4 regions of the Psychrobacillus sp. FSL K6-1415 genome follow, and region 4 is predicted to be linked to each of the others. Evidence: riboswitches for the same ligand, from Rfam matches in the RefSeq annotation. Region 4 holds a riboswitch; each other region holds the start of a gene.
The links. Region 4 has a riboswitch for S-adenosylmethionine ahead of MKY60_RS14145 (methionine ABC transporter ATP-binding protein). Riboswitches for the same ligand answer to the same signal wherever they lie in the genome.

Region 1 (7,804 bases), 1.2 Mb from region 4:
ATTGCACAATGGAGTAATGTTTCAGCAGATGGTTTTAAAGGAGTATTTTCTACTGGTTTTCCAGTAGCATCAACAAGCAAAAAGTCTTCCGATGTCCTCTTTTTTTTATCTTTACCACTTGCAGTTACTAGAAACTCCATAGGATTATCACGTACTTTAATAGCGAGGTTTCCACTAGTTCCCATAAACCAATCTCTTGCAGCGAGTTCATCTTTTATGTCCGCAAGTTCATCCCATTTATCTTGTAATGTCATAATTTCACGCCTAACCTAGCGTTCATAATGTCTATCACATCGTGGAAGTTTTCAAAAGGTTCATAGGGAATATTTAATTCCTCACACTTTTCGATTAAGAAATCCCTTGCAATAATGATATCTCCTAATTTTGCCGCTTCTAAATCGGTAATGGAATCCCCAATTACAACACTCATAGCTTCTTGGTCAAGAAGTGTACGAATAATAGATGGTTTACAACAACCACATCCTTGGCTAGTACATTGTTCATCACAACTATGTGGAAACTCAATGTGAATTGTATCCTTAGAAAAATCGGATACATTACAATAAACTCCTGCAAATGGCCTGAAAGGTTCTAGTAGCTCATGGACGAAAAAGTCTATACCACCACTTACGATGTAAAGTGGGATGTTATGATTTTTTGTAAAAGATACAAATTCACTAAAACCATCGCGGATGACAGCCTGTTCAAGTACAAAAGAAATAATTTCATCTTTTGATTCAATAGGGAGGAGAGAGAACATCTTTGCTACACCATCTCGTATGGAAATACGTTGACTTAAAATATCCTCTTTAATTGGAGTCCATTCGGGTGGAGCGAATTTTTCCATGATTGCCATAATGTTATCTTGATTGGTTATAGTTCCATCGAAGTCACAAAAAACTACAAGTTTACTCATATTATAACCCCCATAATTCAAGTGCAGTTTTTAACTCACTATGTTGTTTTGCTGCCTGTACTAATGGAATTTCTTCTAAAACAGCTGTTACTGCCTGCCTAAAAGCCAAACCGCCCCCAGTTGCACCGGCTGGATGACCATGTATACCACCTCCAGCATTAATAATGCTATCGATTCCATAGTCATTCATTAAAAGGGGTACGAGACCCGGGTGAATGCCTGCAGATGGAACTGGAAAGCTTTGTTTAACTTTACTGGCTTTTGTTAGTTCTTCACCTAAAGAAAGAGCTATAGACTTTTCTAGTGCAACACTGCCATAAGGAGAAGGGAATAATGAAAAGTCTGCTCCTGCATAACGAGTAAGTTTTCCTAGAATAAGTGATGTTGAAACTCCATAATATGCTGAGGAAGTGAATGCTCCACTATAAGCTGGATGTGCCATAAGTGGCAATTGAATTTCATCGTCTTCTGCTAACATCTGAAGGGCATCTAATCCGTAAGTATGAACATTAAATAAAAGTGCATCTGCCCCAAGTTCTCGGGCTTTTTTGGCCTTATCTTTTAATTCAAATGTACGTCCTGATAAATTTACTGCATATAAAGTACGATGTCCTGTCTCTTCATACACCTGTCTCAATACTTCTCGTCCAGTAGCAATACGTGATTCAAAAGAAGTTAGTGGATTATCGAATAGGATTTCGTCATCTTTTACAAGGTCAACTCCACCATATGCCTGTTGTTTAAGTTGTTCTGCTAAATATTCTATGTCTCTTCCAATGACTCCTTTGAATATGCTCATGATTAGCGGACGTTCATAAACTCCTAATTTTTCTCGAACACCCTTAATGCCAAAGCGTGGTCCGGGGAAATGAGACAAAAGATTCGTATCGAATTCTAAATCTAATAACTTCACTTCACCGTCTAGGGATAGTTTGCCATAGACCGTTGTTAATATTGCTGGAATATCAGTAGAAAAATTTGCAGCAGGGTAGAATATTTTAATTTCTGCTTTTATTTTTTCAGGGTGAAAGGGGTGCTGGATATCCTTGGATTCGGTAACGGATATTACATTTCCTTTATGTTTTTTTAACTGTTCTTGTTCTAACAAAGCTAAGTCAGTCCAAGAACCAATAGTCAATCCAAGTGCAATATCTTCTGCCTTTTTTTCAAAAGAGCCAGATTTTCCATATAGTTGATAGTGCGCAGTGATTCCGCTCATTTTTTCACTCCTAACTAAAATAAATGCGCAAGCGCCTATGTAGCCCAGACTAGCGCTGACCAGATAACATAAAAAACCTCTTCAAATAAGAAGAGGTTAATAGTTTAACAACTTCTTATTTCTCAGCCTTTTGGCTGCAAGAATTAGCACCGTGTTCAAAAATGAATCGGTTGCCGGGTATCATAGGGCTTGTCCCTCCACCTGCTCTAAATAAGAAAAATATTCAGTTGATGTTTAATAAATTATATTGATTATTCCATGCAATAAAACTTCTGTCAACAAGAAAATTAAAAAGTATATATATTCAAAATACTGTTGACATAACTTTTTCTATTATGCTAGGATTCTAATCAAACATCATACTTGTACCGCACTCTTATCAAGAGCAGGCAGAGGGATAATGGCCCGATGACGCCCAGCAACCGACCGTAATACCGTTGTGAGACGGGGCGCTTTATGCGCCGGAATGTAAGATTCCGTAAGGCACGGTGCTAATTCCATCAGAAAGTTTACTTTCTGAGAGATAAGAGGTTCAGAATCTCTTATTCTTGGCCTCTTTCTTTTGGAAAGAGGTTTTTTATTTTGAGAATGAAAGGAAGAATTAAATGGCGGTAGTAGCGACAAAACAATATCAATCATTAACACCAGAATCTGCAATTTCTCTAGCAAGCGAATTATCTTTGTTCCCGAATACAGCTAAATTAACTTGCGAAGAAATTGGTGATGGAAATCTAAATTATGTTTTTCTTATAACAGATCAAACGAGTGGCAGTGGAGTTATTATTAAACAGGCCTTGCCCTATGCAAAAGTAATAGGGGAAAGCTGGCCGCTAACTCTAAAAAGGGCAAAAATTGAAGCTAGTGCCTTAAAAAGACATGGAGAATATGCTGCCGATCTAGTTCCAAAAGTCTATGAAACGGATGAAAATTTAGCTATCACAGTCATGGAAGATTTATCTCATCTCACAATCGTACGTGAAGGATTGATAAAAGGTGAGTCCTACCCTAAATTATCGACAGATATAGGGAACTACCTAGCTCTAACACTTTATCATACTTCTGATTTTGCTCTTCACCCCTTTGAGAAAAAAGCGCTTGTAATAGAATTTTCAAATCCGGAATTGTGTAAGATCACAGAGGATTTAATCTTTACCGATCCTTTTTTTGACCATGAAACAAATGACTTTGAACCTGCATTACAAGTCGAAGTAGAAGCAATCTGGAACAACAAATTATTAAAGCTTGAAGTGGCAAAATTAAAAAGAAGTTTTTTAACCGAAGCGGAAGCCTTGCTGCACGGAGATCTCCATACAGGAAGTGTTTTTGCGAGTGAAGTAGAAACTAAAGTGATCGATCCAGAGTTTGCTTTTTACGGTCCTATTGGTTTTGATATAGGATTGTTTTTAGCAAATTTAATAGTCCAATCTATTACCAGAGAAGGCAAACAACGTGATGTCATACATGGTCATATACGAAACACTTGGACCACTTTTTCTACTAAATTTGCAGGTTTTTTGGAACTGAGTGAATTCGATTCATTTAAAGATATAGAGGGATACAAAGCATTTTTGCTAGAAAAAATATTCCATGATTCACTAGGATTCGCAGGCTGTGAGCTTATTCGTAGAACAATTGGACTCGCACATGTGAAAGACTTGGACAATATTGAAAACGAAAAGAAACGAATTTTACTAAAAAAACAAACTCTAAAAACTGGAGAAAGATTAATAGTGAGTCGTCAAGAAATAGACTCAATAGATGCAGTAATTGAGTTGCTAGGAGAAATTATTTATGAGTATTCCATTATCGATTAAGTGGGATGGTAAGCAGTTAGTAGTCTTAGATCAACAGAAACTTCCTCATGAAATTGTCTATATAAAACTTGAAGCACTCAAAGATGTTTACGAGGCGATTATTACCTTGAAAGTTCGTGGTGCCCCTGCCATTGGTATTACGGCAGCATATGGATTAGCTATTGAGGCCCAGGGCTATAAAACAAATTCGATGATAGATTTTCTAGCATTACTAAAAAAAGATGCAACATATTTGGGTGAATCCCGGCCAACTGCTGTCAACTTAGTTTGGGCACTTGACCGTTTGTTGAAAATAGTGAGTTTAGTAGATAGTGTTTCGGATGCAAAGCAGATATTAATTGAAGAAGCAATTGTAATTCACAAAGAAGATGAGGAGTCCTGTCGGAATATTGGTGAATTTGGACTTTATTTACTAGGTGATAAAACCAAGGTAATGACCATTTGCAATGCGGGTTCTATTGCCACTGCAAAGTATGGTACTGCTTTAGCTCCGTTTCATCTAGGAAAGGAACTTGGCAAAGAGTTTGAAGTATTCGCATGTGAAACTAGACCTGTCTTTCAGGGGGGCAAGCTGACAGTGTGGGAGCTGCAGCAATCAGGAGTCGATGTGACACTTATAACTGATAGTATGGCTGCACACACAATAAGTGCAAAGGGAATAGAAGCAATTATTGTTGGTGCAGACCGGATAGCAAAAAATGGAGATACAGCAAACAAGATAGGAACTCTTAACTTAGCTATTCTTGCTTTCGTATATGGAATTCCATTTTATGTGGCAGCACCATCCTCTACATTTGATTTATCCATAAATAATGGAGTAGAAATTCCAATAGAAGAAAGGAAGGCAGAGGAGATTACACTTATTAACGGCAAGTCTATTGCTCTATCAAATACAAAAGTTTTCAATCCTGCTTTTGATGTGACACCAGCTAAATATATCACTGCCATTATAACGGAAAAAGGAATTATTTATCCAGATTATTGTGATAATATTTCCGCTAAATTAGCGAAATCAATTGAAAAGGAGAAAATTAATGAAAACTAATAAGTATTGGTTGTTATTCACGATTTTGGTTATTGGAGTATTGTTAGGTGCATGTCAACCAAAAGCTGAAGGAGAAGCAAGTACATCATCTAGCAGTAAGGGAGAGGCTTCAGAACATCCGCTAACTGGTAAAAAAATTGCATTAGTTATGCAACAAAATTTAGGGACATTTTCAGCTCAATATATTGAAGGTGTAAAAGAGCAGGTAGAGAAATTTGGTGGAAATGTAACAGTGTTTACTTCTGAAGGGGATTTATCTAAAATGGCCTCCAATTTAGATGCCGCGGTGAATCAAGGAGTAGACGGTATATTAATAGATCACGGTACAAAAGAAGCACTGAACCAAGGAGTAGAGAATGCAGTAGCAAAAGGGGTTCCGGTTGTCGCATTTGATGCAGGAGTAGAAGTCGAAGGGGTAACCTCTTTAGAACAAGGTGATGAAAAAATGGCTAAAATGACGCTAGAGAAGCTAGCGGTAGATTCAAATGGTGATGCGAATATCGTAAAAATATGGGTAGCAGGTTTTGCGCCGATGGAAAGACGACAAATAGCGTATGAGAATTTTCTAGGAGAGAATCCAGGGATTAAAGAAATTGCAACATTCGGTGCAGCCACGCAAAATACAGCTTTAGACACTCAATCACAAATGGAAGCGGTATTAAAAAAATATCCAAATAAAGGTGAAATAACTGCAGTTTGGGCTGCTTGGGACGAGTTTGCAAAGGGTGCAGTTAGAGCGATAGAACAAGCAGGACGTACGGATATTAAGGTATATAGTATCGATATGAGTGATGAAGATTTACAGATGATTCAAAATGACAATAGTCCATGGGTTGCATCGGCAGCAGTAGATCCTAAGGATATCGGTCGTATTCAAGTCCGTTATTTATACCAAAAAATTAACGGTGGGAATGTAGAAGAAAAAGTCGTATTAGAACCAGTTTTTGTTGATGCATCTAAATTACCGGCAGAAACAGTAACGACTAGTGAACTAAGTGACTATATTGAAGGTTGGGGAGCAAGTGATCAGGGTTACACAGATGAATTAAAAGGATTAGAAGAAAACAGATAAAAAAAATTAAGCTGTCCTGTTTTAATAGGGCGGCTTTTTCTAAGAAAGGAGAAATTCATGCTTAATTCTTTTCTTTCCATGAAGGGTATTGATAAATCATTTGGAAAAGTTAATGCCTTGAAAAAAGCGGAATTTCATCTTAAAAAAGGTGAAGTACATGCTTTACTCGGTGTAAACGGCGCTGGGAAAAGTACGCTAATGAAAGTACTCTCGGGTGTGTATGAGCAAGACATGGGAGAAATATTGTTAGAAGGAAGAAAAATACGTATACGTTCTCCTAAAATCGCGAAGGATCTAGGAATTTTTTGTGTATATCAAGAGGTAGATACCGCTATTGTTTTAGAACTCTCAGTTGCAGAAAATATATTACTGGATTCAATTGTTGCTGGAACTAATATGTTTATCTCCAAAAAGAAATTAAATAGCGAAGCGCGGAAAGCCTTGAAGCAGCTACAGGCTGAGGATATTCCAGTAGAAAAACCAGCATTTATGCTGTCTTTAGCAGAAAAGCAGTTGGTTTTAATAGCTCGTGCACTTATTAGTTCTGCAAAGATTATTATATTCGACGAACCAACGGCACCTTTATCTCTTCTTGAATCTACAAAATTATTTTCAGTTATTAAAAAACTAAAAGCAAATGGAGTAGGGTGTATATTCATTTCTCATCGATTACCAGAAGTATTTGAAATCTGCGATCGGATAACTGTTATGGGCGAAGGTACGTTAGTGGGAACCTATAATACTTCCGAGACTAACCAAGAAGAGATAATTGAAGCTATGCTAGGAACTTCTTATCATAATGATTTTCCTGTTCGAACACACGCATTAGGAAACGTATTACTTCATGTTAAAGATATTTCGAGAGGAGAGAAGGTAAGGAATATTTCTTTTAAAGTGTCTGAAGGAGAAATTGTTGGTATTGTCGGTCTTGTAGGGGCTGGAAAAACAGAGCTAGCTAAAACGTTATTCGGATATTCTCCACATACAGAAGGAAGCATTGAAATTTTAGGAAACACCTTGAAGTTAAAGCATCCAAACGATGCGATAAAAGCAGGGATGGTCCTGATTCCAGAAGAGAGACGAAAAGAAGGACTATTTGTTCAAGAAACATTGCAAACCAATGCATCTTTTCCTAATTTACAAAATTTTTCTCGTTTTCTATTTATGAATAAACGGAAAGAAAAATCCTTTGCAAAGGTGATCATTGAACGATTACAAATAAAAACAAATAGTACAGAGACGCCGCTTGTTCATTTAAGTGGAGGAAATCAGCAAAAAGTTGCAATAGGCAAATGGACTTCGTTGGATTCGGTTCTCTATTTGTTTGATGAGCCAACAAAAGGCGTTGACATTGGTGCAAAAACAGACATTTACAGGATGATTCGTGAGTTTGCTGAAAAAGGGAAGGGCTGTCTTTACTTTTCAAGTGAAATTCATGAAGTTCTAGGAATTTCTGATCGCATTTTAATTATGTATGATGGTCAAATCGTGAAGGAACTATCACGGAAAGAAGCGACCCAAGAAAGGATTTTGCTTTATGCAAGCGGTGGTAAAGAACAATAAGTTGCAAGAAAGAGCTGTCAATTTTTTATTTAAGTTTGGGGCAATTGCGTTACTTATTTGTATTATTATTTATTTCAGTTCAATAAGTGATGCTTTTTTTACATATGCAAATTTCACTGATATTCTACGCTCTATTTCTATCGTTACCCTATTAGCATTGGGAGTGACCTTCACA
Region 2 (7,804 bases), 970 kb from region 4:
ATTGAAGAATGATTTATGAAGCTCTAGCCTCGTGCTAGAGCTCTTTTTTTATAAGAGAATCTACTTGGCAAAAAAACATCATCCATTTAATTAAACTAAAAGTTAAACCATGAAAAGATAGTTGAATAAATTTTATAGTATAAAGTTACGAAGGTTGTGCATTCTAATGTTAAATTAGGAGGAAACTAACAATGTTTAAACGAATGTTTTCGATACTTATTATTTCTTGTTTCATACTTACTGCCTGTGGATTTCAAAGGAATTCCAATCAACCAGCTAACCCTGAGACGCAAATAGACAACCAAGATCAAGAAATTCCAAATACAGGTAATGAAGAAGTTAATGAAGAAAATGATGTAGGTATTCCTAAAGTGGACGAATCCATAAATGATCCATCTTTTGAAAAACCAAATGAAAATAACGATTGAATTGTTTGAATAATTATGCTATTATTTATTTAACTAATTCGAACGGAGGTGAAGAAAGAATGAAAAACGCTATGAATGCACAATTTTTTATGTTGGAATTTTTATCCACTTCTTGTGCAATTACTCATGAAATTGCTAACAACGGGACAGGTCTGTCCATTTTTAGACAATTTCAAAGTAATGTTCATAGCTAAGAAGTCATTCTTTCGGATCCTAAATGGTAGCGAGAAGACTGTGCTTTTTAGACAGTCTTTTTTTGTTGCGAAAAAAAGGCGCTTCTTAGCTCATAAAGAATTGAAGGGAAGCGATCATAATGATATGTACAATACAAAATATAACAAAAATGCTTGGAGGAAATACGATTTTCGGAAACTTATCTCTTGATATTAAAACGGGAGACAGGTTAGCCATTGTTGGTCGTAACGGTAGCGGTAAAACTACATTGTTCAAATTGTTAGCAGGAAATGAAAAACCTGACGAAGGATATATCAACTTTAAGAAAGGTGTATCCATTGGTTATTTGGCTCAAATACCTACTTTTTCAGAAGATATTACAGGTCTTGATGTTCTCCATTATGCTTTTCAAAAGATTACGGAGTTACAAAAGAAAATGATTCTGATGGAGCAACAAATGACAACCTTAAATTCAGAAGGGATGGAGCGCCTGCTACAACAATACGGAGAAGTACAAGAACAATTTACACTTTTAGGCGGTTATACAATGGAGTCTGAAATTGAAAAAGTAGTGCAGGGACTTCAGTTGAACCAATTCGTAAACCAATCATTTGCTAGTTTAAGTGGTGGCGAACAAACAAAAATAATGATTGGGAAAATTTTACTGTCAAATCCAGATATATTATTGTTGGATGAACCGACGAATCATTTAGATTTATTTGCAGTTGAGTGGTTGGAACAATATTTGGTTAACTATTCAGGGACTGTTGTAATCATTTCGCATGACAGATATTTCTTAGACCAGGTCGTAAATAAAATTGCAGATTTAGAAGAAGGTGAGCTTTCTCTTTATCATGGAGATTATTCTTCCTTTATTTTAGAGAAAGAAGCTAGATTAATGCGTGAGTTCCAGGAGTATGAGGAACAACAGAAAAAGATCAAAAAAATGAAGGATGCAATAAGACGACTTAGACAATGGGCAAATGAAGCGGTTCCACCAAATCCAAAGTTATTTCGTCAGGCACGTAATATGGAAAGGGCACTAGAGAGAATGGTAAAAGTTAGAAAACCTTTAATCGACCCGAAAAAGATGGAGCTTTCCTTTGAATTTGCTTCTAGAAGTGGAAAAGAAGTAGTTATGATGAAAAATGTATATAAATCATTTGGAGATAAAGCATTGCTAGAAAATGCACAGCTAAATCTATACTGGAAGGACCGAGTTGCGATAGTAGGTCGAAACGGTTCTGGTAAATCCACTATATTAAATCTTCTGCGTGGAGAGATACCTATTGACAATGGAGAAGCTCGGTTAGGTAGTAATGTCCGGGCAGGTTATTTGTCGCAGCATTATGAAATTCAGGATCCGAAGTCTAGGCTAATTGATGTATTTCGAAGTGAGTTAAATGTGGTCGAGGGAGATGCACGACATATTCTCGCAAAATTTATGTTCTATGGACCAGATGTATTTAAGCGAATAGGTGATTTAAGCGGTGGTGAGCGCATGAGACTTCGGTTAGCACAGCTCATGCATCAGGATATTAATCTCCTAATTCTTGATGAACCGACGAACCATTTAGATATTGAGTCTAGAGAAGTACTTGAAGATGCTTTAGCTGATTTTGATGGAACTATATTGGCCGTATCACATGATCGGTATTTTTTAAATAAATTATTTCCTAAAACTGTCTGGTTAGAAAAAGCCCAGCTCACTACATTTGAAGGACCATATGAGTGGGCTAGAACAAAATGGGAGGAAATGTATTCTAAGCGAGAAGTAGAAGATGTTTCAGAGAAAAAGACTAAAACTAAACAACCAACAAGGGAACGTGTAAAAGAGCGAACAATCGATGAAGAAATTTCTTGTTTGGAAAGTGAAATTTCATATTTAAAAGAAAATGCAAAAATAGAAACTGATTGGGGAATTTATGAAAAGCTTATCGAATCTATTCAAGCAAAAGAAGAACAACTTGAAATCTTATTGGAGGAATGGATTGGTTAGGAAGTATTAGAATTACTTATAATGATTATGACCACCTTTTAAGAAGGTGGTCTCTTTTGTGAGATTTCAAGTCAGGTATCTCAAATTGGAAGATTTATTTTTAGTTCCTTTATTTTCATTAATAATATGTTTGAAATCATCATCTGCAGAAAATATGATAGAAAGGTAAATAAGAAGGTATTTCACCGAAATTTGTTTTTTTGAAGAGTAAGTTATTTTTCATGCATTAATATTCTCTCATTGTGCCGATATAATAGTATAAATATACTTATATATGGAATATTCATATCGGAGCATATTCAATACATAGAGAAGGAAGATGAGTAATGCGTAAATCTATAAAGTGGAAAATAATTATTGCTGTTATGGCTCTAATTATTGTAAGTATGGCACCATTAATAACCATTAGTACGAACACTATTAGTAAAAAGACGGAAAAAGACTTAATTGATCAAAGCCAAGTTATAGTTCAAGAAATGTCAACATCAATTCAGAATTATTTAGCTACATATGAAAAAGGGCTTATTCAATTATCAACTTCAAATGATATTGTAGATTTTCATAATAGTGCTAAAGCAACTGATGGAGTTTTAGCCAAGAAATTAGAGAAACAATTAGATACTAAATTTAATGAATTTGTTTCATTATATGACGCTGTAGCTTCAGTCTACATAGCTTTACCTGATAAATCGATTGAAATTATCCCAGAAGCAGACCTAGGAGCAGATTTTGATCCTACTTCAAGGGAATGGTATTTAAATGCAGTTTCAAATAAAGACAGTTTCAGCTGGTCTAAACCTTTTGTAGATGCTTCTACTGGAGAATATGCAATTTCTGGTGCAAAAGCTGTTATTAGAGATGGCCAAGTGGTTGGTGTATTAGCCATTGATATTCTATTATCCAAATTAACAGAAACGTTAGCAAACAATGAGTTAGGTTATGAAGGTTATCCAATTATTGTGGATGCAGATGGTAATGCTATAGTTCATCCCACTTTATTTGGTGAAAACATATCTGAGAATTCATCAGTTAAAAAAATGCTATCTAGTTCCTTGGAAAGTGGAAATGTGACTGACGGAACGGAGAGTACTAATACAATTACTGTATTTACAACTATACCAGAATTGGATTGGAAAATAGGAGCTGTTTATGAGGAAAATAAGATAAACCAAACAGCAGACAGTATACGTACAATGATAATAATAATTGTTTTAGCCATTGAGGCAATCATATTTATCGTATTATATTTCATGATTAGCGCTATTTTAAAACCAATCGGCCAACTAAAAAAATTAATGGATTCTATTGCTGATGGAGATTTAACTGTACAAGCGAATATAAGGTCTAAGGACGAAATTGGTCAACTTGCTACAAACTTCAACAAAATGTCTAGCAGTATGAATGGAATTATTCAGGTTGTAAAAGAGTCCGCAAATAATGTGCAGTCAAATTCTGAAAATTTAAGTGCTGTAGCTGAAGAAACAAATGCTTCTGCGGAACAAGTGTCATTAGCTGTTAGTGAAATTGCAGAAGGTGCATCTAAATCAGCAGAAGATGCTGGTGAAGTAACAGAGAGTTCCGTGCACTTAAGCGAGCAAATCAATCTCATTAACGAAAAATCAATAACGATGACTGATATAGCTACTAAAGCAAATTTAATGAATACAAATGGTCAAAACCAAATGAGTGAATTGAAAACTTCTTTCCAAAACTGGGAGTCTAATCTTACCTCCATGTCTACATTGTTTACAACTTTAGAAGTTAGAGTAAAAGCGATTGGCAGTGTTATGGAAACCATTATGGAAATCTCATCACAAACAAATCTCCTCGCACTGAATGCAAGTATTGAAGCGGCCCGTGCAGGTGAGCATGGAAAGGGCTTTGCGGTCGTTGCGGATGAGGTGCGAAAGCTTGCAGAACAATCTGCTAAAGCCACAGAGGAAGTAAAACAAACTATTACGGAGCTACAAAGTGAATCCCATATTGTAGGGGAGCAAATGACAGACACCATCAAAACATTCCGTGAACAAGGTTCTGTTGTAACTGATACTGAGTTAACATTTAGTGAAATATCAATATTGATGAATAGTTTACAAACATCTATTGATGCAGTTTCAGCAGAAATTGAACAGGTTTCCAACTATAAAGATCAGGTAGTAGATACTATTCAAGTGATGGCTGCAACTTCAGAACAAACCGCAGCAGCCTGTGAAGAAGTGAGTGCGTCTTCTGATGAGCAGTTACGAGCGATTCAGTCGGTTGCTGCAGCATCTGAGACCTTAACAGAGCTTAGTGATAAACTTGCGGAAGCAGTGAATCGTTTCAAAGTTTAAAAGAAGTTGAATTATTGGAAAACACATGTTAATATTCTTTAATAAAGAACAATATAATTTAATAACTCTTATCAAGAGAAGCAGAGGGACATGGCCCGTTGAAGCTTCAGCAACCTCTGATTTATCAGAAAGGTGCTAACTCCTACAAGATATAATTTCTTGAAAGATAAGAATCGAGAGCAAAACGTTCACCCTCTTTTCTTATATAAAGGAAAAGAGGGTTTTTAAATTTAAGGGGGAGTACTATTTTGCCGATAAATATACCTAAACAATTACCAGCAGCTGAACTTCTTAAAAAAGAGAAAATATTTATCATGGATACCGATCGAGCAATAACTCAAGATATACGTCCATTAAACATAATTATTTTGAATCTTATGCCTGAAAAGGAGAAAACCGAACTTCAATTGTTACGATTATTAGGGAATACATCCCTCCAAGTAAATGTGACTTTTTTACATATGGCAACACATGATTCCAAAAATGTTAGTAAAACTCATTTAGATACTTTCTATACGACTTTTGAGGATATCAAACACAGAAAATTTGATGGAATGATTATTACAGGTGCTCCAATTGAGCATTTACCATTCGAAGATGTTAATTATTGGCCTGAAATGACTGAAATAATGGAATGGTCCAAAACGCATGTGACCTCTGTTCTTCATATTTGTTGGGGAGCGCAGGCAGCGCTTTATCATCATTATAGTATTGGTAAATTCGACCTACCCAAAAAATGTTTTGGTGTATTTAGTCATCGGTTATCCGATCCAACCATTCAATTAGTACGAGGATTTAATGATGAATTTTATGCACCTGTATCTCGTTACACTGCTGTGTTATACGACGAGATTAAACAAGACCCTCGACTGATATTGCTTTCCAATTCGGAAGATGCAGGTGTTTTCCTAGTAATATCTAAAGATAAAAAGCATATTATGATTACTGGTCACTTAGAGTATGATGCAACAACACTTGCAGATGAATACCAAAGAGATATATCAAAAGGTGTGGAGATTGATGTTCCAGAAAATTATTTTCCAAACAATGATCCATCACAAAAGCCAATGAACTCATGGCGGTCACATACACATTTGCTATTTTCCAATTGGTTGAATTATTATGTTTACCAAGAAACACCTTATGAATGGGAATAACTTTACAAAGTTGGTGTAGCTATGAATATTAGGTGGAAAAGAGAAGAAATAATTTTTGAAACATTGTATGAAGCCGATGTTTGGGCCGATTCTTTAGCAAATGAAATTTACGGAAGAATTTACGATGGATATATAACCTCAGACTACAAAATTGCTTATTCTCTTGCTTTTAGATTAGCTTCGATAGACACATTTAGAGTCAATACTCAGCAGGATGGATTAAATATATATAAAGTATGGGTGACTACCTAATCTGAAAAATAAGATTCAGGATTGAAGATGAGAGGGTAAGGTTCTCAGTCAACTCATAATTTAGAGAAAGACTGGGTACTTTTACTTTTAGTGGAAAATTAAAACAACCTGAGTTCATCTAAATATGGACTCAGGTTGAAAATTGTTATTAAATTTTAGGGTTTCACACTCCATTTACTTGTTGAAATGGTATATATTCCAAATATCAGGTGTTTCAGAGCCGATATACCAAGCAGCTGCTCCACCTAAGTTAAATTGGTTAGCAAGGTCAATACGAAGTTTGATAGATTGTTTATCCTCTACCCATATTTGGTGCTTATCCCCGTTTGCAGTAAATTCCACATAATTTTGCTGGGTATTTTGATCCCAAACTTTTATAAGATTTTTTGAAGAGATAATTTGTTCAACCTCACCCATTGTACGGTCGATACTTTTCACTTTTTTTGTCGTTAAATTAGTAATCCATTCTCTTGTGTAGAAAGGTACCGCCAAGATAATCTTGTGAGATGGTACGTCTTCCAGTAACAGTTCAATACCTTCTTGAACCCATGGCATAGAAGCTACAGACCCCGCTATTGGACTACCTCCCCAATGCTCATCATACCCCATCATAATGATATAGTCAGCAACCTGACCTAACGCATAACGGTCTATACTGCCAGACCAAAAAGGATCCTTGTTTTCGCGAGTAACGTCTACAGATACTTTAATTCCGTGTGGATGAAGAGCGTTTTTAAGTTCGGTTACGAAGCGGATAAAATCTTGCTTGTTTTTCGGATCGATGTTTTCAAAGTCCACATTTATTCCATCGCTTTTTGTTTGAACTAAAGAATTTTTAAGCGTTGACACTAATTTTTTGCGTTTTTCAGGATTACTTAATACCAAGTCAGTTAAAACTGGGTCGAATTTATTTCCAATTAGGGGCCAAACTTTCTTGCCTTTGTTATGTGCATCTTTCAGATAATTTGTGTCAGCTGTAATTAAAACAAAATTACCTGTGTTGTTTAAAGTATACCATCTTGGTGACACCACATTTAAATTAGAGTGCTTCAATTGTTGTGAATAATTTTGCGAACTTCCGTTATACTTCCATCCCATTACGATTCGTTGCTGGTTCGTTTGTTTTAAAAGTGATTTATTAACCCAGCCTTTTTTATCACCCAACAACTGAATTTGTACGTAATAATCGGGAATGTTTAATTTTTGACCGACAATTAGGTTTGAAGATTGTAGTCTGTTCAACTTAGTTAAATCATTTATAGTTACATTGAATTTTTCAGAAATCTTCCATAAAGTATCACCATTTATAACAGTATATAGTGTATGTGTTTGTGGAATTATTAATTTCTGTCCAATTCGAATTTCTGCTGAAGATAGCTTATTTGTCTCTTGAAGTGCACTAAGTGGAATCCCGTATTGGTTTGAAATTTTCCATAATGTATTTCCAGGACTTACAGTATG
Region 3 (7,804 bases), 1.1 Mb from region 4:
CGAATACTATTTGTTAAAAATCGTTCGTCCGTGAGCCATTCCGGTTTATGAACGACGTGTAAACAAAATTTTTCCCACAGTTTCTGATTACCTGCTCCAATAAGTATAAATCCATCTTGTGTTTTATAGCCTTGATATGGAGCAGAAACACGATGTGCTGTACCATTTCTTTGTGGTACTTCACCTTTGCCAAAATATGCTGCTGCTTCCCACACAGTCCATGCGAGACCAGAATCTACTAGGGAGACGTCGATATATTGTCCAACACCTTTTTTTAACCGATAAATATAGGCGGATAAAATAGATTGGATGGCGGTTTGTGCAGCTGCAATGTCGTGTATTGCAATGCCTACTTTGACAGGTTTTCCAGCTTTTTCTCCAGTCATATCGATCAGCCCTGAAAGTCCTTGGGCCATAATATCATAGCCACCTTTGTCTTTATAAGGCCCTGTTTGGCCATAGCCGGAAATAGAACAATATATCAACGCCGGGTTTATAGCTTTCAGCGTATCATAATCAATTCCAAGTTTCTTCGTAACACCAGGTCGATAATTTTCGATAAAAACATCCGCATTTTTAATAAGTCTATATAATACTTCTAGTCCTTGTTTTGTTTTTAAATTAAGACATATCCCGCGTTTGTTACGATTTACCATCATATACATATAGCTTTCTTCGTTTATATATGGTCCCATACTTCTAGTGTCGTCACCACTTGGAAATTTTTCCACTTTAATAACTTCAGCACCCATATCCGCTAAAACCATTGTGCAATAGGGTCCAGCGAGAACCTGCGATAAATCGAGTACCTTCATACCTTTTAATGCTTGTTCCATCGTCTATCTACCACCTTATATTTTCCGTTAATCTTTTAATAGCTGAAGATTTTTAACTTCCTCTAAATTACGAGCACCACTTAACGAAATCGAAACTCTAAACTCCTGTAGGAAGTTCTCTAATACACGTTCCACACCGATTTGGCCCCCAGTAGCTAATCCCCATATGACGGGGCGACCAATACAGACTGCAGTGGCTCCAAGTGCTAAAGCCTTTACTGCATCTGATCCTCTTCTAATTCCACTATCAAATAAAACAGGAATTCTCCCGTTTACTACTCGGATGACTTCTGGGAGGGCATCTATGCTAGCAATAACACCATCTAATTGGCGTCCTCCATGATTCGAGACGATTATTCCATCCATCCCTTTTTCAACAGCAAGTTTAGCGTCCTCTGGGTGAAGTATTCCTTTTATTAGAATTGGTAGAGTTGTATGCTCGCGTAACTCAGAAATATTCATCCAATTTAAAGTAGGGTGGTAGATATTTTCTAGAATATTATTTACGATAGTCTCTTGAGAATGATCGCTAAGTGAAGCCATGAATACTGGATCTGATGCATAATTTCCTTGTCCGAATCCGTGTTTCAACGGAGAGTATTGATTGCGAATATCTTCCTCTCGCCAGCCAAGCATCGTAGTATCTATTGTTAATACAATTGCTTCATAGCCCGCTGCTTCTGCTCTTTTTACCATATTAAAGGAAACTTCTTTATTTTGAGAAGACCAATATAATTGGAACCATTTAGAACTACCATTTGTTTCGGCTGCAATTTCTTCAATAGAATAGCTGGATACCGTACTTTGAATATAAGAAAATCCGAATTTTGCTGCAGCTTTAGATACCGCTAATTCGCCATCTTCATGTGCAATTTTATTCACCCCGACGGGAGCAATGAGAAGGGGGTGGGGATATGTATGGCCTAGAATCGTGACTTCTGTATTTAAAGTAGATACATCCGTTAAAAAACGTGGGATGATAGAATACTTAAAAAAAGATTCTGTATTTTTTTTATATGTTTCTTCACCACCAGCAGAGGAACGAATGTATCCGAATGGACCGGGTTCTAATATTTGTTTTGCTCCTTCTTCTAATTCTGCAAAGTTAATAGGATAATGGGAGTTTGCTCCAATATTTTTTAATAATAGATCATTCGTGGACATATGAAACACCTCTTATGTAAAATTTGGTTTTCTTTTTTCTAAGAATGCTTGGATGCCTTCTTTATAGTCATCGGAGCTGAAAGAATCTAAGATAAGTTCTTCAATTTGTTTTGTTTCTTCCTTATCACCATCAATAATTGCTTGAATTACTTGTTTAATACCGTTATTTGCAACGGAAGACTTATGGATAATTTGATGAGCGAACTCATGACACTTTTCCTCTATCTCTTCCATCGGATAAATATAGTCAACTAAGCCAATTTCTTTTCCTTCTTCTGCTGTGATTAGTTTTGCAGTATACAATAATTCCTTTGTTTTTGTAATTCCGATAAGGTTAACTAATCGTTTTGTACTTACAAGGTTATAAATAATGCCGATGTTTGCAGCGGTTATACCAAGCTTACTACCAGAAGATGCGAATCGGAAGTCACAGGAATTAGCAAGTTCTAATCCACCCCCAATTGCTAATGTCTTAATAAGGGCAATAGTAGGTTTGGGGAAACGATATAATTTTTCAATTGATTCAAGTGTTGCATCATTATAATCCTTTGCTTTTTGGGCAGAAAAGCGATTTTCTAGAAACTCTGTTATATCTGCACCAGAGGAGAAAGCAGTTTCATCTGCACCTTTAAGGATTAACAATTTAACTTGCTGATCATTCTCTAAATCATTTAATGTTTCACCGAGCTTTTTGAACATAGCAAGGGAGAAAGAGTTTTTCTTATCCACTCTGTTAAATACAAGTGTTGCGATTGATCCACTTCGTTCCACATATAAAAGATTCGTCATAAGTTCGCCTCCTGCTAGTCTTTTTTAATATTTGCTGCAATACGATTTCCGATAGATTGAATACTTTGTACTAGGATGATTAAAATTACTACTGTTGCATACATTACATCAACTTCATAACGTAAATGTCCGAAACGATATGCCAAGTCACCTAAACCACCTGCACCAACCATACCTGCCATTGCTGTAGCACCGATTAAGCTGACCGTTGAAATGGTTAATCCTAAAACGATAGAAGGTCGAGCTTCTCGAAGTAAGACATTCCAAATGATTGCGCGTGTACTAATACCCATAGCGGTATAAGCCTCAATGACACCATTTTCCACTTCCAAAAGAGCAGATTCCATTAGTCTAGCAATATATGGTGCTGTATAAATTACTAATGGCACGATAACGCCTTGAACTCCAATAGTTGTTCCAACTATTAATCTTGTAAAAGGAATTATGAAAAATAGTAAAATGATAAAGGGAACAGAACGTACAATATTTATGATTAAATTAGTAATTTGATATATAAATTTGTTTTCTAATGCCTGGCCAGGTCTAGTCAGGACGATTAAAATACCTAATGGAATCCCGATTAATACAGAGAAAAATAGGGAGATACCCACCATTTGAAATGTTTGTACAACAGACTCACCAATAATCGGTAGCCATTGTTCTATAAATTGATCGATTCTACTCATGAGACTGTCCCTCCAGTTCTTCCGTTGCTACACCTTGAGAATCTAAATAGTGTATAGCATTTCTAACCTGGTCCTTGTCGCCAATTAAATGGACCACTATATTTCCGACAATGCCATTTTTAAGTTCGATAATATTGGCAGTTAATATGTTCGGTTGGACATTAAATTTTTGACTTACTTCAGCTAATAAAGGTTTTCCAGTGCTTTCTCCGACAAATGTTAAGCGAGTGACTGCACCCGTAACATTTAACTGAGAAATTAAAGAAGTGGATAAATTACGCTGACTTATTGTATTTAAAAACTTTTTAGTTGTAGGGTGTGTAGGGTTAGTAAATAGATTAATAGCTGTATTTTGTTCAACAATTTCTCCATTTTCCATGACATATACATGATCACAAATTTTTTGAATGACATTCATTTCATGCGTGATTAAAAGTATAGTAATACCTAATTCTCGATTTATCTTTAGAAGCAAATCTAATATGGAATCAGTAGTTTCTGGGTCCAGTGCGCTTGTTGCTTCATCACTAAGCAATACTTCGGGTTCCTGCGCTAGTGCACGGGCAATTGCAACACGCTGCTTTTGGCCACCAGATAACTGGTTTGGATAGTTTGTATGCTTGTCAGTTAATCCAACTATTTCTAAATATTGATCCACTCGTTTTTTTACTTGCGCTTTATTATATCCAAGTAGCTTAAGTGGAATGGCGATATTATCATAAACAGTTGCTGTTTTTAATAGATTAAATCCTTGAAATATCATGCCAATTTTATTGCGGGTTTCACGCAATTTAGGGAGGGGAAGGGAAGTAAGTTCAACACCGTTAATAAAAACTTTGCCTTCCGTTGGCTGTTCGAGTAAATTTACGCATCGAATCAGTGTACTTTTACCAGCACCGCTATATCCAATGACTCCATGAATTTCTCCTTTATTTACCTGAATATTTACTTGGTTTACTGCCTTTACTATTCCACTCTTGCTTTTAAATTCTTTCGATACATTTTCTAACTCAATCATTTACTATCTTCCTTTCTAAAGAAAACGCTACCGAAGTCGGTAACGTTTTCAAGTCCATTATTCGTCCCAGCTAGCTAATACAGAACCTTTAAACTCTTCTTCGATAAACTTTCGTACTTCTTCCGATTGATATGCTTTTACAAATTTTTGAATCGTTGGATCATCTTTATTTTCCGCACGAACAACCACAAAGTTTACATAAGGTGAGTTAGAAGATTCTAATAATATAGAGTCCTCTTTTGGGCTAATTCCTGCTTCAAGTGCAAAGTTCGTATTAATGGCAGCTGCATCTACTTCACTTAATTGTTTTGGTATTTGAGCAGCTTCTAGTTCAATAAATTCCAGGTTTTTTGGATTTTCTTCAATGTCATAAATACTAGCTGTTTCTCTTTTGTCTTCTTTAATTTTGATGTAGCCATGTTCTTCTAAAATGTATAGTGCACGCGCGCCATTCGTTGGATCATTTGGCAAACCAAAAGTTGCACCGTCTGGTAGATCATCAATTGACTTATATTTTTCTGAATATACACCCATTGGATTTAAAATTGTTTTTCCTACTGGTACTAAGTCAGTACTGTGATCCTCGTTAAACGTGTCTAGGAAAGGTTCGTGTTGATAGCTATTCGCATCTAAATCACCTTCTGATAATGCAGTGTTAGGTAGAATATAATCAGAGAATACTTTAAGTTCTACTTCTAAACCATCTTTAGCTGCCACTTCTGCAGCTACTTCTACAATTTGTTCATGTGGTCCGGCAGTTACTCCTACTACTATTTTGTCTTCATTGATTGCTTTAGCTTCTGACGCAGCGTCAGACCCACAAGCTGCAAGAGTTCCAGTTAATAATACCGTTGATAATAAAAAACCAATCTTTTTCATTTGTCATTCCTCCGAATAATTATTAAGAACGTTGTATAAATATAAAAGCCTCTCTTCCAGTAGAAAGAGAGGCGCATACATACGTTTGTCCTCTCTTATCTATCAAAACAAAATGTTTTGCAGGATTTAGCACCTTTCCATATACAAAAAATATATGGATGGTTGCCGAGCTTCATAGGGCCAGTCCCTCAGCTACTCTTGATAAGAGATATCAGCTATTAAGTTTTCCAACAGTTCATAAAATATAATTTACTACATCAAATTATTAAAGTCAACAGACTTTTTTTATAGTTGCATATATCATTCGAATTAGTTTATGTTTAATAACAATAAATAATTATACATAGGGAGTGTGTAAGCGTTGTCAAAAATTAGAGCAAATTATGCTGTAGGGCAGCTAGGGAAGATAGTGAGCGCACGTTTAGTTTATGGAACTGATCTGCTGGAAGGGATAGAGGAATTGTGTAAAGTAAATGGAATTCAATCCGCTACAATTCTTAGTTGTTTTGGTAGTTTTCAAAGATGTGGATTTGTGTATTTAGTACCAAATGAAGATTCCCCTATAGGTGTAGGATACAATAATCTTGTTGTGAAAGAGGGGCCAATTGAGTTCTTGCAGGGTACAGGAGTTGTATGCCAAAGAGATGATCAATTTGAAACGCATTTCCACGGTACAATATGTGACCAAAATGGCAATATTTTTGGTGGTCATTTTATTAAAGGTGAAAATCCTGTTATTACAGTAGACCTAGTGTTGGCAGAAACTGTTGATATGGAGTTTAAGAGACAGTTTGACGAAGAAACAGGAGCTAATCAGTTTTATCCTGTAGAAACGAATAAAGAAAAACCTAATCATCTACATAAATGAAAATTGCAGCCCTATATTAATGGGCTGCACTTTTTTAAAATAAATTAAGCTTTCCAATGCGTGTAATTGCTTCTCTTAATCGAACTTCATCCACTAATAAACCCACGCGAACATACCCTTCGCCGTATCCACCAAACCCATTACCAGCAGCAACTGCTACATCGGCTTCGTTCAAAAGTAAATCAGCAAAAGCTTCACTTGTAAAATTATCGGGAACAGGTAACCATGCGAAAAAGGAACCTTTTGGTGCATTCACCTGCCAACCAATACTGTTACAAGATTCAATAAGAGCATTTCGTCTGCCCTCATATAAATCCACTAATTCCTTTACACATTCTTGACTATTATTGAGTGCAACCGTTGCAGCATCCTGTACGGCAGGGAAGAGACTAACAAATAAGTGGTCTTGAATTATATTTATAGCTTCAATAATTTTAGCGTTCCCAACAGCAAAACCAACTCTCCAGCCAGCCATATTATACGTTTTGGACAATGTGTACATTTCAATACCTACGTCTTTTGCACCATCAGCTTGTAAGAAACTAATTGGCTTCTCTCCATCAAAACCTATTCCACCATATGCAAAATCATGGACAATGGCAATGTCCTTTTCTTTTGCCAACGAAACAGTTTCTTGGAAAAAGTCTAAATTAGCGATAGCGCCAGTGGGGTTATTTGGATAATTTAAGTACATAAGTTTAGCTTTTTGTTTTTGCTCCTCTGTTAAGGAACTGTAATCAGGAAGGAAATTATTTTCCTTGAGTAATGGCATCGTGTCAAACGCTACATTAGCAAGTCCTACCCCAGATAAATAATCAGGATAGCCTGGGTCAGGAAGTAGCATTAAATCATTTTCATTCATCAGTGCCAACGGGAGCTCTACTAAGCCAATTTTAGTGCCAAATAATATCGCTACTTCAGTTTCAGGGTCAATGTCAACATTATATTCTCGTTTATAGAAATTGGCTGCCGCTTTTTTAAATTCTCCAGTTCCACGAAATGGACTATACTTGTGGTTTAATGGATTGGCTGCCGCTTCCTGCAGTGCTTGTACAATATGCTCAGGAGTAGGCTGATCAGGATTACCTTGTCCAAGATTAATCACATCTCTACCTTCTAAAACTGCGTCTCCAACTTTTTTTACTAGTGTAGCAAAAAACTGTGAAGGTAGATTTTTTAAACGGTTTGAAAATTCCATGTTCGTAACCTCGTTTTCTAATAAGTTGCATTTGTTAGTCAAATCTTATAACCTTTTTATTATTATGTCTATAGGGGTGTCAAAAATGAGAATTGCATGTGTCCAATTAAATATAGCTTTTGGTAACCCAAAAGAAAATTTTAGAAAAGTAGAAGAAAAGATTCGGAAAGCAGCGATGTTAAATGCAGAAATCGTCGTACTGCCTGAAATGTGGAATACTGGTTATGACTTAACAAACCTTGAAGTAACAGCTGATATAAACGGAGAAGAAACTAAAAATCTCCTAACTCGGTTAGCTAGTGAGTTACATATTCATATTATTGGAGGCTCCGTTTCAACAAAAAAAAACAATCATTTCTTTAATAC
Region 4 (7,804 bases):
CCCCAATTAAAAATTCTTCCGGATTCTCTAACTTAACACTCTCTTTACCACCTATAAACTTAGGCAGTAAATTTGATGCGACAAAAAATGCTATCAAGCCTGCTACAATGGTAGATAAATAGGCAATTCCCGTAGAAATACCAAGTAATCTACCAGAACCCTTTCCAAGCTTAGCTATCCCTGGAACAATAAACCCAATAATAATGAAAGGAACAATAAACCCTAAAAAGGCACTAAAAATACTATTAAAAGTAGCCATTATCTCTACCACTATTTTAGGGACAACTAGTCCCAATAAAACACCAAATACTATCGCTATCACTATTCGCGGCAATAACCCAAACCTCTTCATACGATGTCCTCCTCATATGCACAAATGTATTATTAATAACATTTATACACTTTAGCACAGTCACTTATTAAAGTGAATAGGATTAGTAGTATACATAATATTCTATTAACATTTTTTTGAACTGTAGTTCGTGTAGTAAGTATTAGAGCCTTTTCCGTATTTTACTAAGTCAGAGCTTGATAGAATTCTTTTTGCTTCATACCTGTTGTTTAAAAGTAGAAACTCTCTACATTCTTTATTAGTAATAGTTTCTTTACAGAGCGAAAAATAAGTGGAAACTGCTTTTTTGTGTGCATATGAATTGTTTTCTTTACAAGTAGGACAATACCAAGTTCGGGCTATTTTCTGCATTCCAATAAATCCGCAGCTTTCACATTTTACTCCGAGCTTTAAATCTTTAAGTGAAATTGAGAAATGTTCGATAAGAGGAATGGATGGAGGCGAATAGGTACTTCTTAGAATTACTTCTTTTATTTTCTCCATTTCTTTTTGACTTAGGGTTGAACTATTTTCGGGGAAATGTCGTAGGAAGGAACGCATTTCATTCCTATACATTATTTTAACGCCGCTGACTGAATGTTTAACAAAACTATTACGAGACGCAAAGATTACTACACCATGAATTGGGACTGAAATATTATACTGGAGGAAGAACTGAGAAAGTTGATATTTATATTCATTCAACTGATTTGCGGGGCAAGGATATTTAGTTATTCTTCCATCCTCTTTTCGTTGGATAAGTTGTGATGGATTAGTCGAAAACTCTAATTCCCCAATGATGTTTTTTACTTCAAGAATTACTACTCCATATGGGGTTATTATCAGGAAGTCTAATTCAAATGCAAATTCCGCAAAGAGAAACACCTTGTGAAAAATATAACATCTATATGGAATTTTCATTTGCTCTAGCACTTTGTAAATAACCTCTTCACCATAATCTCCTGCTTTAATAGCACCTATCTCTTTAGAAATTCTTGTATATTGTGGATGTTGCGGAGAAAGTCTTTCTATTAAATCAGACATTCTTGCTACATATTTTGAAGGGGAATACGGTTTAATTATCAAATTATCATCACCTCTTCAACACAATATCACGAATAGTTAGTCTTTTCTAGACTAAATTTTTTTATTGTGCAGATTGGTGAATAAAGAATGCTTGAAAAGCGGTATTGACTCTTTTTAGTGCTCAGTTTCTGCTGGACGGATACCAGACTGGCTCGAGCACTTTGACTACTCAATCGGGCGATTGCGACTTCTTCTCGGGCGTTCGTCCTACCCCGGGCGGATAGCAGGTTAGCCTGGGAACTTAGAATACTCGAACGGGCGGTTCCGACTTCCTCTCGGGCGTTCGTCCTACCCCCGGGCGGATAGCAGGTTAGCCTGGGCACTTAGAATACTCGATCGGGCGGTTGCGACTTCTTCTCGGGCGTTCGTCCTACCCCCGGGCGGATAGCAGGTTAGCCTGGGCACTTAGAATACTCGATCGGGCGATTGCGACTTCTTCTCGGGCGTTCGTCCTCCCCCCGGGCGGATAGCAGGTTGGTTCGGGCGCTTAAAGTAGTCGATCGGGCGGTTGCGACTTCTTCTCGGGCGTTCGTCCTACCCCGGGCGGATAGCAGGTTAGCCTGGGAACTTAGAATACTCGAACGGGCGGTTGCGACTTCCTCTCGGGCGTTCGTCCTACCCCCGGGCGGATAGCAGGTTAGCCTGGGCACTTAGAATACTCGAACGGGCGGTTGCGACTTCTTCTCGGGCGTTCGTCCTACCCCGGGCGGATAGCAGGTTGGTTCGGGCGCTTAAAATAGTCGAGCGGGCGGTTGCGACTTCCTCTTGGGCGTTCGTCCTACCCCCGGGCGGATAGCAGGTTGGCCTGGGCGCTTAGAATACTCGAACGGGCGGTTGCGACTTCCTCTCAGGCGTTCGTCCTCCCCCCGGGCGGATAGCAGGTTGGTTCGGGCGCTTAAAATACTCGAGCGGGCGGTTGCGACTTCCTTTTGGGCTTTCGCCATTCGCCTGCACAAAAAAAACAGACACCCGAAGATGTCTGTTTCCTCAAATAATATTATTATTTTACTGGTACTACAGATCCGCCCCACTCGCTTAGGATGAAGTCTTGAATTTCTTCAGATTTCAATGCTTCTACTAAAGCTTTAATCTCTTTATTGTCTTCATCACCTGAGTTTACAGCAATGATATTCACATATGGAGATTCATTAGATTCTTCAATTGCAATAGAATCTTCTAATGGATTGATACCAGCGTCTATTGCGTAGTTAGAGTTGATCAATACTGCATCGCCTTCTTCGTTTTCATATAACTGAACCATCAGTGCTGATTCATAGTTAGCGTCAAATTCAAGATTTTTAGGATTATCAACGATGTCTTTCACTTCAGCTTTTGTTTTGTCAACACCATCTGCTAATTTAATTAGTCCTTTTGCTTCTAACATAGCAAGAATACGACCGTGATCTGCAACAGAGTTACTCATTAGAATTGTTGCACCTTCTGGAAGCTCTTCAATAGAACCGTATTTTTTAGAATATAAACCGATTGGTTCAATATGTATTTCACCAGCGTTAGCAAAATCATATCCAAAATCAGCTTTTTGTGACTCAAAGTAAGGGATATGTTGGAAATAATTCGCATCCAAGTCACCTGAATCTAAATCTTTGTTTGGTAATACATAATCTTGATACGATTCTACAACAAGTTCAATTCCTTGTTCTTCAAGAATTGGTTTAACTTCTTCTAATATAACTGCATGAGGTACGTTCGATGCACCTATTACAAGTTTACTACCCTCTTCTTCTCCGCACGCTGCAAGTGTTAATGCACTCACTGATAATAAAGCTCCAGCTAATAACTTCTTCATTTTCAAATCTCTCCCTTTTTACCTATGTTTTCTATGTGATCGAGTACTCTCGTTTACACCTATTATCGTTTATCTATTTTTGTAGTAATTAAATCGCCTATCCACTGAATTATAAATACCATGATTAATATTAGTATTGTGGCAACAAGTGTTACATCTGTTCTACCTCTTTGGAATCCATCTAAGAATGCTAGCGTTCCTAGTCCCCCAGCACCGATAATACCGGCCATAGCTGTATAACCAACTAGTGAAATCCCCGTAACCGTAATACCTGATACTAATGCGGGCATAGATTCTGGCAATAGAACCTTCCAAATAACAGTAGAAGTTTTAGCGCCCATCGATTTAGCTGCTTCTAGTACTCCTTTATCAATTTCTCGTAGAGCTATCAACACCATACGAGCGTAAAATGGAGCAGCTCCAATAACTAAAGCTGGGAATGCAGCATTTGGCCCACGCATTGTTCCAACTAAAAACTTCGTTAATGGGATTAATAAAATAATCAAAATAATAAATGGAATGGAACGGAATATATTAACGAAAGCTCCTGTTAACCAGTTCGCTAACTTGTTCGCCCATGCTTGATGAGGACTAGTTAAGAAAAGTAAAAGACCGAGCACTAGCCCAATAATTGCTGTCAGTATAGTAGATACTGCAGTCATATATAATGTTTCAACGGTTGCTTCCCACATTTTTGGCCAATCAACATTAGGAAATAAATCATTAATCATTGTTGATCACCTCTGTATTTACTTTTTGTTCATGTATATAGCGGATGGCCTCATCCACCAATAATGCATCTCCTTCTAGTTGAAGGATTAAGGTACCAAATGCGCCATTTTGTGTATGCGAAATATTACCTTGGACAATATTGACTTCTAAATCAAATTGCTTAATAAGTCTCGACAATATTGGTTGTTCTGTTTGCTCTCCAACAAATACTAGCTTTATCAGCTTGCCATTTGGATATAGCTCTTTTAAATGCTGTATTGTTTGTATTGCTTTATTGGAATCACTTACTTGCGAGACAAAACGTTTCGTAATAGGTTGTTGCGGGTTTTGGAATACATCTAGTACTTTTCCTTCTTCTACTACATGACCTTTTTCCATTACTGCAACACGACCGCAAATCTTTTGAATAACCTGCATCTCGTGGGTAATCAATACAATTGTCAGCCCTAATTTTTCATTGATACTAACTAATAAGTCTAAAATTGAGTCTGTAGTTTCTGGGTCTAACGCAGAGGTTGCTTCATCACAGAGAAGCACTTCTGGACGATTGGCTAATGCCCGCGCAATTCCGACACGTTGTTTTTGTCCTCCTGATAACTGTGAAGGATAATAATGTCCGCGACCTTCTAAACCAACTAAATCAATTAGTTCCTCTACTCTCGAAGAACGTTGTGCTTGTGGAACACCAGCAATTTCTAATGGAAAAGCAATATTTTCCGCAACCGTTCTTGACCATAACAGATTAAAGTGTTGGAAAATCATACTTACCTTTTGTCTTACTTGACGAAGCTTCACTTCATTTATCTTAGTAATATCTTGATTGTTGACGATAATTTGACCCGAAGTTGGCTTTTCTAATCCATTCAATAATCGAATAAGTGTACTCTTTCCTGCACCACTGTATCCAATGATGCCGAAAATTTCACCTTTCTTTATGTCAAGATTCACCTCTTCAACTGCAACGATTGTACCTTGTTTCGTGCTAAATTTTTTCGAAACATTATTTAAACTAATCATGGGAAACTTGCCACCTTTCTACGAAATGCTCAATTGTCTATCTATCTTCAAGAAATATTGTATGAATTTTTAATCCTGCATTTTAAAACTACTCAATGCGTCAACAGTTACTATGTAAATACATATACTTCCCATTTCTATCTAAAAAAACCCTCCTGCAAAAGAGCAGAAGGGTTTTAAGTTATTTATTTTAATAACGTTCATCCATTCTCTCATTTCCCAAAGCAACAGCTTTGCGTGATTTGGCACCATTTCATTTACATGACGGTTGCCGGGCTTCATAGGGCACTTCCCTCCACCACTCTTAATAAGAGTAACACTATTTAATTTGTTGGTATATCGAATGTTATCACACGACTACTTGCTCGTCAATACTTTTTATTGTCTCTAATATAAATGGAACTGATTGAAATGCATATATCTTTTTATATACAGTTCCACCTTTAGCGATTATCAGGCATGGCACGCTTTCAATATGATAATCCATTGCAAAATTCTCTAGATAGTTAATATTTGCTTGGCCAATTGAAAAAGGCATCATCTCTTGTACAACTTGCATCATCTTACTTGCAACTTGGCATGTTCCACATAAGGGTGTATAAATATAGAACATTGTAAGCTGACCACTGTTCTTATGGTCGTTCCACTGTTCAAGTGTCCATTCATTCACATTACATCATCCTAAAGTAAATATTGTCTTTTCACTTTTATATTAACACTTTTTAATATGGATGCCAAAACTTTGAACGGTGTAGTCGCCACTTCACAATACATTGGATTGGTATATAGATGAATAGCTTCAGGGTATTCTTTCCTGACGATGGAGCGAATTTGCTCGCCTGATCTATCCGCATCTAAAAACGCATAAATAGGAATACCGTCGTAAGGACTTAAAATCTCTTCTAGCTTTACATTGGATATCGTTCCGTTTGTACAAATAATTTCTGTTGATTCATCAAGTAATTTTAAAAGCTTTAATTTATCTGATCTTCCCTCAACTATAATTATTTTTTCACTAAAGACAATAGCCATTCAGCATCTCTCCCAACTATGCCCTTTCCAATATTATATGAAAAAAACGCCGACATTAAGCGGCGTTTTCATAATTATTCTGAAATTAATTCTTCGTATTTTTCTGGAGAAAGTAAACCATCGACTTCCGTTACATCAGCTGGCTCTACAACAATCATCCATGCATTTTCATAAGGGGATTCGTTTACATATTCAGGGTTATCTTCTAATTCTGTATTTACATCTACTACTTTACCGCTTATTGGTGCATACAGTTCAGAGACAGTTTTTACAGACTCTACACTACCAAATGGATCTCCTGCTTTAATATCATCTCCGACTTGTGGAAGCTCGACAAACACGATATCTCCAAGCTCTGATTGTGCAAATTCAGTAATACCGATACGGATATTTCCGCCTTCAGTCTTTACCCATTCGTGCTCTGCTGAGTATTTTAAATCTTTAGGTGCGTTCATATATATACCCCTCTCCATTAATAATACATTCATCTACTATATTCACATATTTTTATAGTAAAAACAAGTGACTTTAAGAAGTCTTCCAAACATCCTCAAACTGTTGTTCCTTGAAGCCTAGCGTTAATTTTTCACCATCAAAAACAACTGGACGTTTAATAAGCATTCCATCAGAAGCAAGCAAGGCTAATTGCTCATCTTCTGACATCGTTGGAAGCTTGTCTTTTAGACCAAGTTCTCGATATTTCATACCAGAAGTATTAAAGAATTTTTTGAGTTCTAAGCCACTTACTTCGAACATTTTTTGAAGCAAATCTTTAGTTGGAGGATTTTCAGCTATATGGTTGTCTATGTATTCTATATCATTGTCCTTTAACCATTTGCTCGCTTTTCTACACGTTGTACATTTAGGATAGCCATAATATTGAATAGTCATGTTGTACCACCTTTTTCTTTTTATCATACATAATATTGTAAGAGATGAGCAATCATTTTGAACGGTGACTAAGGATTCAACCTCGAATTAAGAAATTAAGACTCAAAAAAAATGCCCACCCTTTAAATTCAAAACCTGTTTCCAACGTTTCCGAAATGCTCTGGACTAACTTGTTGCTATATTATTGCCGATTGAATTTTTAGTGATGCTGGTTGGTTGTGACGTCCGTCACAACCAACCAGCATCATTTTTTTGGTAATTTTATGGCGCTTATCTGTCCGTCGCTCTTCTACAACTTCTAGAAACACGTTAGTGCATTTTTGGATAACTAGAGAAAAGCTACTTTCCTATTCATGGAGCAGGCCCCCGAAGATACAATTTCGGGGGCTCTAACGCTACTCTATACGATAGATACCGTCTATTTTTATGTCGTATACTTTTTTATTAGTTGAAGAAATCCATAAGAAATGCCCTAATTAAAAATTTTTGATAACAAATCCAGAGCCTCTACATTGCATGCAATCCTCTGTATTCTATATCAACAGGAAGACTGATTTTATATACTCAAGATGCATAAATATCCTTATATCTAATGAATGATTTGGTCTTAATTTATCTTTACTTGCTCTCACCTATTGTTTACTCGCTCATTTCTGTGGCTTACTTGCGGTCGTAAACGATTTACTTGCTCTAGGCCTATATTTACTTGCGGACTTTTACCTTTTACACGCGGAGTGGATAATTTTACTAAATTTCATTACTCATTCACAGCCAAAATTTGTAGAATTGAATGACTAATAGTTGCTTTCCACTCAATTTGTCGACTGCAATTGATAGTGTCTTTAGATGCCCCTGCATATTTAACGTGTTTTTCATAAAGGCTTGATTTTAATTGATGAATAATGACT

Region 1: another riboswitch for S-adenosylmethionine. It lies ahead of mtnK (S-methyl-5-thioribose kinase); the one in region 4 lies ahead of MKY60_RS14145 (methionine ABC transporter ATP-binding protein).
Region 2: another riboswitch for S-adenosylmethionine. It lies ahead of metA (homoserine O-acetyltransferase MetA); the one in region 4 lies ahead of MKY60_RS14145 (methionine ABC transporter ATP-binding protein).
Region 3: another riboswitch for S-adenosylmethionine. It lies ahead of MKY60_RS08855 (MetQ/NlpA family ABC transporter substrate-binding protein); the one in region 4 lies ahead of MKY60_RS14145 (methionine ABC transporter ATP-binding protein).

Annotation. Positions count from the first base shown of each region.
Region 1 is NZ_JBBOOQ010000001.1:4,168,491-4,176,294, reverse strand. Features, by position in the region: gene MKY60_RS20605 (methylthioribulose 1-phosphate dehydratase) at 1-254, opposite strand, end outside; gene MKY60_RS20600 (2-hydroxy-3-keto-5-methylthiopentenyl-1-phosphate phosphatase) at 251-916, opposite strand; gene mtnW (2,3-diketo-5-methylthiopentyl-1-phosphate enolase) at 918-2,135, opposite strand; SAM riboswitch class I at 2,248-2,352, opposite strand; SAM riboswitch class I at 2,509-2,665, shown strand; gene mtnK (S-methyl-5-thioribose kinase) at 2,741-3,949, shown strand; gene mtnA (S-methyl-5-thioribose-1-phosphate isomerase) at 3,927-4,994, shown strand; gene MKY60_RS20580 (sugar ABC transporter substrate-binding protein) at 4,984-6,066, shown strand; gene MKY60_RS20575 (sugar ABC transporter ATP-binding protein) at 6,124-7,629, shown strand; gene MKY60_RS20570 (ABC transporter permease) at 7,604-7,804, shown strand, end outside.
Region 2 is NZ_JBBOOQ010000001.1:1,992,749-2,000,552, forward strand. Features, by position in the region: gene MKY60_RS09310 (sporulation protein) at 1-12, shown strand, start outside; gene MKY60_RS09315 (hypothetical protein) at 192-428, shown strand; gene MKY60_RS09320 (RAxF-45 family protein) at 488-622, shown strand; gene abc-f (ribosomal protection-like ABC-F family protein) at 742-2,601, shown strand; gene MKY60_RS09330 (methyl-accepting chemotaxis protein) at 2,928-4,934, shown strand; SAM riboswitch class I at 5,000-5,107, shown strand; gene metA (homoserine O-acetyltransferase MetA) at 5,183-6,091, shown strand; gene MKY60_RS09340 (hypothetical protein) at 6,113-6,343, shown strand; gene MKY60_RS09345 (LysM peptidoglycan-binding domain-containing protein) at 6,518-7,804, opposite strand, start outside.
Region 3 is NZ_JBBOOQ010000001.1:1,897,222-1,905,025, forward strand. Features, by position in the region: gene MKY60_RS08830 (CaiB/BaiF CoA transferase family protein) at 1-836, opposite strand, end outside; gene MKY60_RS08835 (alpha-hydroxy-acid oxidizing protein) at 864-2,000, opposite strand; gene MKY60_RS08840 (enoyl-CoA hydratase/isomerase family protein) at 2,013-2,789, opposite strand; gene MKY60_RS08845 (methionine ABC transporter permease) at 2,804-3,475, opposite strand; gene MKY60_RS08850 (methionine ABC transporter ATP-binding protein) at 3,468-4,493, opposite strand; gene MKY60_RS08855 (MetQ/NlpA family ABC transporter substrate-binding protein) at 4,551-5,372, opposite strand; SAM riboswitch class I at 5,465-5,580, opposite strand; gene MKY60_RS08860 (PPC domain-containing DNA-binding protein) at 5,734-6,240, shown strand; gene MKY60_RS08865 (pyridoxal phosphate-dependent aminotransferase) at 6,275-7,438, opposite strand; gene MKY60_RS08870 (carbon-nitrogen family hydrolase) at 7,524-7,804, shown strand, end outside.
Region 4 is NZ_JBBOOQ010000001.1:2,958,174-2,965,977, forward strand. Features, by position in the region: gene MKY60_RS14125 (dicarboxylate/amino acid:cation symporter) at 1-352, opposite strand, end outside; gene MKY60_RS14130 (nuclease-related domain-containing protein) at 458-1,375, opposite strand; gene MKY60_RS14135 (MetQ/NlpA family ABC transporter substrate-binding protein) at 2,418-3,224, opposite strand; gene MKY60_RS14140 (methionine ABC transporter permease) at 3,287-3,955, opposite strand; gene MKY60_RS14145 (methionine ABC transporter ATP-binding protein) at 3,948-4,973, opposite strand; SAM riboswitch class I at 5,183-5,287, opposite strand; gene MKY60_RS14150 (thioredoxin family protein) at 5,323-5,643, opposite strand; gene MKY60_RS14155 (toprim domain-containing protein) at 5,655-6,005, opposite strand; gene gcvH (glycine cleavage system protein GcvH) at 6,080-6,460, opposite strand; gene MKY60_RS14165 (arsenate reductase family protein) at 6,534-6,896, opposite strand.